One region of the Streptomyces sp. NPDC029044 genome, then DNA from elsewhere that is predicted to be linked to it. Evidence: riboswitches for the same ligand, from Rfam matches in the RefSeq annotation. Region 1 holds a riboswitch; each other region holds the start of a gene.
The links. A riboswitch is a leader RNA that binds a small molecule or an ion and turns the genes downstream of it on or off. The one in region 1 is predicted to bind thiamine pyrophosphate.
Positions count from the first base shown of each region.

Region 1 (2,257 bases):
GAGAGCGGCGTGGCGGGCCACTGCGTGCGCGGGACGACGGTTTCGTTGAGGGCGGCGGCCACGCCCGAGGGCGAGGCGGTGAGCGACCTCACGACGGTGTCGAGAGCGGTGCCGGGCCGGACGTCCCGGGACTCGCCGTTGACGGAGATGTTCATGCGGGCTGCTCCGTGAGTGCGGTGGCAGGACTGAAACGCTTCGGGGTGAAGGGCCGGGCCTCCTCCGGGAGTTCACCCGTGGCCAGGGCGTGCGCCAGGGCGTCGCCGGTCACCGGCGTGAGCAGGACGCCGTTGCGGTAGTGCCCGGTGGCCAGCAGCAGGCCCTCCAGACCCGTCGGGCCGAGCAGGGGCGCGTTGTCGGGGGAGCCGGGCCGCAGCCCGGCCCGGGTCTCGGTGAGCGGCAGCTCGGTGATGCCCGGGACCAGCTCGTGCGCGTCGCGCAGCAGTTCGTACACGCCGCCCGCGGTCACGGTGGTGTCCCAGCCCAGCTCCTCGCTCGTGGCCCCGACGACGAGTTCGCCGTTCTCGCGCGGCACCAGGTAGACGTGACTGCCACGCACCACCGCGCGCACGGTCCGGTTCAGGAACGGCCCGTGCCGCAGCGGCATCGTCAGGCGCAGGACCTGCCCCTTCACCGGCCGCACCGGAGGCAGCATGTCCTGCGGGACGCCCGCGAGCCGCCCGCTGAGACTGCCCCCGGCGAGCACCACCTGCCCGGCGGCCACCTCGGTCCCGCCGGCCAGGACGGCACCCGCGGCCCGGTCCCGTACGACGGTCAGCCGCTCCGCCCACGTCCGGTGGAAGGCCACGCCCGCCCGCTCACATGCGGCGACCAGGGCACCGGCCAGCCGCCGGGGGTCGATCTGGTGGTCGCCGTCGACCCGCAGCCCGCCGCGCACGCCGGGCGCGAGCATCGGCTCCAGGCGCCGGCACTCGCGCCCGGACAGCCACTGCGACTCCAGGCCCGACTGCTGCTGCAGTGCGTGCAGTTCGCGCAGGTGGGACCGGTCGTCGGCGTCCAGGGCCACGGCGAGCGTGCCGCAGCGGCGGTAGCCGAGGTCCCGGCCGGTCAGCTCGGTGAGCTCGGCGGCGAAGTCCGGGTAGCGCCGGGCCGAGGTGAGATTCAGGCCGAGCAGGGTCTGTTCGCCGTAGTGCAGTTCCGTGACGGCGGCCAGCATGCCGGCCGCGACCTGCGCGGCCCCGCCGCCCGGCTCGGGGTCGACGACGGCCGTGGTGAACCCGCGCTGCGCGGCCCGCCAGGCCGTGACCAGGCCGATGATCCCGCCCCCGACGACGAGGACGTCTGACGATGTGGACGTAGGCGACATGGGCGTCCAGCCCCTCCCTTCGCCGGCATGACCCGGATCAGGTTCGTACGGTCGGAGGCCGCCAGCCTCCCTCTCAGCCCGGTGCGTCCGGGCTCCCGCGAGTGCTTTACGTTGGCCACCCTAGCCCGATGCCCTGTCCCGCAGTAAGGGAGCCTCAGCCCATGACCCGGTCCCTCGACGGTCTCGTCCTCGCCCCGGTCGCCGACCAGGCACCGGGCCAGGTGGGCACCCGCACCCGGTTCACGTACCACGAGCGGGAGGGCGAGATCTGGGCCGAGTACGCGGGTGGCGACGTCGTACGCGGCCATCTCGTGGGTACCCGGGAAGGTGACCGGCTGGACTTCCGGTACGTCCAGCTCAAGCGGGACGGGACCACGTCCTCGGGGCACTGCGTGTCGGCGGTCGTGGAACTGCCCGACGGGCGGGTGCGGCTGGAGGAGACCTGGGAGTGGGAGTCCCGGGCGGGCAGCGGCACGAGCGTTGTGGAGCAGGTCACGGCGCACGAGCACTGACTGACAATTCGTCAGGTGTCTATGGTGATCAGGTGAGCGAGCAGACGCAGGACCCAGGTTCGTCCGCGCCGCGGCGCGTCGTCGTGGCGGGTGCGGGGATGGCCGGCGTGCAGACCGCCGTCGCCCTGCGCGAGCGGGGCTTCACCGGTGACGTGATCCTGCTCGGCGCCGAGCCCCACCAGCCCTACGACCGGCCCCCGTTGTCCAAGGCGGTCCTGCTCGGCAAGGCCGAGGGTTCCGCCTTCGACGTCGACTTCGAAGCCCTCGGCGTCGAACTGCGCCTCGGCTGCGAGGTGCTGGGCCTGCGCCCCGCCGGCCACGAACTGGACACCGAGGACGGGCCCGTGCCGTACGACGTCCTGGTCGTCGCGACCGGTGCCGAACCGGTCCGGCTGCCCGGCGCGGAGGGCGTGCCCGGCGT
Region 1 is NZ_JBEZWN010000026.1:47,335-49,591, reverse strand. It holds gene thiS (sulfur carrier protein ThiS) at 1-155, opposite strand, end outside; gene thiO (glycine oxidase ThiO) at 152-1,324, opposite strand; TPP riboswitch at 1,322-1,433, opposite strand; gene AB0E85_RS21480 (hypothetical protein) at 1,486-1,836, shown strand; gene AB0E85_RS21475 (FAD-dependent oxidoreductase) at 1,869-2,257, shown strand, end outside.

Region 2 (2,257 bases), on a different contig from region 1:
CAGGCGATCATCGCGGCACCGATGCCGGAGGTGATGTGGTCGTACGCCGGCGCGACGTCCGTGGTCAGCGGGCCGAGCGTATAGAACGGAGCTTCATCGCAGATCTCCTGCTGAAGGTCGATGTTCTCCTTGATCTTGTGCATCGGGACGTGGCCCGGGCCCTCGATCATGGTCTGTACGTTGAAACGCTTCGCGATCCGGTTGAGTTCCCCGAGTGTGCGCAGCTCCGCGAACTGCGCCTCGTCGTTGGCGTCCGCGATCGATCCGGGCCGCAGGCCGTCCCCCAGCGAGTACGTGACGTCGTACGCGGCGAGGATCTCGCAGAGTTCCTCGAAGTTCTCGTACAGGAACGACTCCTTGTGGTGTGCGAGGCACCAGGCGGCCATGATCGAGCCGCCGCGGGAGACGATGCCGGTCTTGCGGTTCGCGGTCAGCGGCACGTACGCCAGGCGAACGCCCGCGTGGACCGTCATGTAGTCCACGCCCTGCTCGGCCTGCTCGATGACCGTGTCCTTGTAGATCTCCCAGGTCAGTTCCTCGGCCCTGCCGTCGACCTTCTCCAGTGCCTGGTAGAGCGGCACGGTGCCGATGGGGACGGGGGAGTTGCGCAGGACCCACTCGCGCGTGGTGTGGATGTTGCGGCCGGTGGACAGGTCCATGACCGTGTCGGCGCCCCAGCGGGTCGCCCAGGTCATCTTCTCGACCTCCTCCTCGATGGAGGACGTCACGGCCGAGTTGCCGATGTTGGCGTTGACCTTCACCAGGAACCGCTTGCCGATGATCATCGGCTCGATCTCCGGGTGGTTGACGTTGGCCGGCAGCACGGCCCGCCCTGCGGCGATCTCGTCGCGCACATCCTCGGGAGCCACGTTCTCCCTGATGGCGACGTACTCCATCTCGGGCGTGATCTCTCCCCGGCGGGCGTACGCGAGCTGCGTGACGGCCTGGCCCTCCCTGCCACGGCGCGGCAGGCGGGGCCGGCCGGGGAAGACGGCGTCCAGGTTGCGGAGGCCGCCGCGGGGCGAGGTGTGCTTGATGCCGTCGTCCTCGGGACGGACGGGGCGGCCCGCGTACTCCTCGGTGTCGCCGCGGGCGATGATCCAGTTCTCGCGCAGCGGCGACAGGCCCCTGCGGACGTCGGTGTCGACGAGCGGATCGGTGTACGGGCCCGACGTGTCGTACAGCGTGACCGACTGGCCGTTCGTGAGGTGCACCTGACGGACCGGCACGCGCAGGTCGGGGCGGGTGCCCTCGATGTACGCCTTGTGCCAGCCGATGGACTTCCCGGCCTCCTCGGACTTCTCGTCCTGAACGGAGGCAGGCGTGCGTGCGTCCTTGTTGGTCATCAGACCTACTCCCTACGCCGGCATTACCCGGTAACAGGTTCGGCGGTCGACGCAGCGGTTTCCGTCCGGCGACGTTTCGTGTGAAACATCACTCGACTCCGGCGATGTTTCATGTGAAACATCGCTGGGACGGAGGTCAGCGCCCTCTCAGCCCGGTGCTCCGAGCTCCCGCGTGTACAAAAGGTGCCTCCACGCTAGCGGCAATTCTGGCGCGGTGAACAGAGGGCCCCCCTCGTTCTTGCGATGATCGGTCGGTGACCACGACGCAGCGTCCCCCCTACCCACCGCCCGAGCCGCCCCGCGGATCCGGCGCCGGAAACGGCAACGGCCGTGGTGACGGCCATGATTTCGCCGCCGGAGGCCGGCAGGGGCAAGCCGGCCGGCAGGGCCCCGGGCCCGGATACGGGCGTGACGGGCGCTTCGGTCCCTCGGGCGGCGGTGAGTACGGACCGGGCTTCGGTGGCGGCCCGGGTGCCGGTTCTCACGGTGGTCATGGCGCTCCCACGGGCGGGCGGGGACCGGGGCACGGCCCTGCTGGTTCCGGTGGCGGCGACGGACATGGCCACGGTCACGGCTCCGGTGACAGCAATGGCCGTGGCGGACACGAGCACGGTGGCGCTGACGGCAGCGGCCGTGGCGGAGGTGACGGTCACGGTTCCGGTGACGGCAATGGCCGTGGCGGAGGCGACGGTCACGGTTCCGCGCCGGGCGGCGGGCACGGGCATTCGCACAGCCACGGGCCGGCCGCGCCCGTCTCCCTGCACCTGCGCAAGGTCATCGCGGCGGTCCTGATCCCGTTCGCCGCGGCGGTGCTGGTCGGTCTCGTCGTGCTGTGGCCGGGCGGCGCCCCGGCTCACGAGCGCACCGGCGTCGGCTTCGACCGGCAGACGCAGGACGCCACGGTCACCAAG
Region 2 is NZ_JBEZWN010000003.1:182,573-184,829, forward strand. It holds gene thiC (phosphomethylpyrimidine synthase ThiC) at 1-1,346, opposite strand, end outside; TPP riboswitch at 1,339-1,528, opposite strand; gene AB0E85_RS04310 (YibE/F family protein) at 1,601-2,257, shown strand, end outside.
Region 2: linked by a shared signal. The riboswitch ahead of thiC (phosphomethylpyrimidine synthase ThiC) and the one ahead of thiO (glycine oxidase ThiO) in region 1 are both predicted to bind thiamine pyrophosphate.

Region 3 (2,257 bases), on a different contig from region 1:
AGCAGTGGACCGACATTCCGGCCGGTGCCCGGGGGCGGCTGCGGGAGGCGCTGCTGCCCGAGCTGATGACCGTCGTGCGGCATCTGTCGACCGACCAGGGCACCACCCGCAAGACGCTGTGGCGGCTGTTCGACGGGACGCTCGTCGAGTCCGTGCTGATGCGCTACCCGGACCGGGTGACCATGTGCATCAGCTCCCAGGCCGGGTGCGGCATGAACTGCCCGTTCTGTGCCACCGGGCAGGCAGGCCTCGACCGGAATCTGTCCACCGCCGAGATCGTCCATCAGATCGTGGACGGGATGCGGGCCCTGCGTGACGGGGAGGTCCCCGGCGGCCCCGCGCGGCTCAGCAACATCGTCTTCATGGGCATGGGCGAGCCGCTCGCCAACTACAACCGGGTCATCGGATCCATCCGGCGGCTCACCGACCCCGAGCCCGACGGCCTCGGCCTGTCCCAGCGCGGCATCACCGTCTCCACCGTCGGTCTCGTCCCGGCCATCCACCGGTTCGCCGACGAGGGCTTCAAGTGCCGCCTCGCCATCTCGCTGCACGCCCCCGACGACGAGCTGCGGGACACCCTCGTGCCGGTGAACACGCGCTGGAAGGTCCGTGAGGTGCTGGACGCCGGCTTCGAGTACAGCGCCAAGTCCGGGCGCCGGCTGTCCATCGAGTACGCCCTGATCCGGGACATCAACGACCAGGCCTGGCGGGGTGACCGGCTCGGGCGGCTGCTCAAGGGCAAGCCCGTGCATGTCAATCTCATCCCGTTGAACCCGACGCCGGGGTCGAAGTGGACCGCCTCGCGGCCCGAGGACGAGAAGGCGTTCGTGGAGGCGATCGCCGCCCATGGTGTGCCGGTGACGATCCGGGACACCCGTGGTCAGGAGATCGACGGGGCGTGTGGTCAGCTCGCGGCCACCGAACGGTAGTCTGACCGCCGTAAGAACATCTGCATATTCCGACAGGGGAGCGCCACAGCGCTGAGAGTGCGGCATACGGCCGCAGACCCTCCGAACCTGGCCCAGGTCATTCTGGGTAGGGAGATCGGTCATCACTCGAGCTGTTGCGCCCTGCCCGGGACCCCGGAAGTCCCGGGCGGGGCCGCGTCTTCTCCTGGTCACTCCAGGAGGAATCCAGTGCGTAACAACATCCAGCGGCTGACGGCGGCGGTCGTCGGGCTCGGCATGGCCGGCACGCTCGCCGCCTGCGGGTCGTCCGGCGGCGGCCAGCAGTCCGGCGACTCCAAGACCGTGACGCTCGTCAGCCACGACTCGTGGGCCGCGTCCAAGGACGTCATCGCGGCCTTCGAGAAGCAGTCCGGGTACAAGGTCCGGGTCCTCAAGGACGGCGACGCCGGGCAGGCCGTGAACAAGGCCATCCTGACCAAGGACAACCCGCAGGGCGACGTCTTCTTCGGCGTCGACAACACCCTGCTGTCCCGCGCCCTCGACAACGGCCTCTTCCAGTCGTACGAGGCGAAGGGATCCGACCTGATCCTGCCGGAGTACCGCGTCGACCAGGACAAGCACCGGGTCACCCCCATCGACACCGGCGACATCTGCGTCAACTACGACAAGAAGTACTTCGCCGACCGCAAGCTGGCGCCGCCGCGGAGCCTCCACGACCTGGTCAAGCCCGCGTACAAGGACCTGCTCGTCACCGAGAACGCCTCCTCGTCGTCGCCCGGCCTGGGCTTCCTGCTCGGCACGGTCGCGGAGTACGGCGACGACGGGTGGGAGGGCTACTGGATGAAGCTCAAGGCCAACGGCGTGAAGGTCGTCGACGGCTGGGAGCAGGCCTACAACGAGGAGTTCTCCGGCTCCAGCAGCGGCAAGAAGGCCAAGGGCGACCGGCCGCTCGTCGTGTCGTACGCCTCCTCGCCGCCCGCCGAGGTGCTGTACGCCGACCCGAAGCCGACGGCCGCCCCGACCGGGGTCGCCGAGGGCACCTGCTTCCGGCAGGTCGAGTACGCGGGGCTGCTCAGCAACGCCGAGAACACCAAGGGCGGCAAGGCCCTCCTCGACTTCCTCATCAGTAAGAGGTTCCAGGACGACATGCCGCTCAACATGTTCGTCTACCCGGTGCGCGAGGGCGCTCAGGTGCCGCCGGAGTTCGTGAAGTACGGGCCGCAGGCGAAGGACCCGGAGACCATGGCCCCGGCGAAGATCGCCGACCACCGTGACCAGTGGGTCAAGTCGTGGACCTCACTCGTACTGAAGTAGCCGCGCGCAGGCGGGGCGCGGCGGCGCGGTTCGGT
Region 3 is NZ_JBEZWN010000006.1:137,470-139,726, forward strand. It holds gene rlmN (23S rRNA (adenine(2503)-C(2))-methyltransferase RlmN) at 1-929, shown strand, start outside; TPP riboswitch at 954-1,060, shown strand; gene AB0E85_RS08265 (thiamine ABC transporter substrate-binding protein) at 1,185-2,222, shown strand; gene AB0E85_RS08270 (iron ABC transporter permease) at 2,198-2,257, shown strand, end outside.
Region 3: linked by a shared signal. The riboswitch ahead of AB0E85_RS08265 (thiamine ABC transporter substrate-binding protein) and the one ahead of thiO (glycine oxidase ThiO) in region 1 are both predicted to bind thiamine pyrophosphate.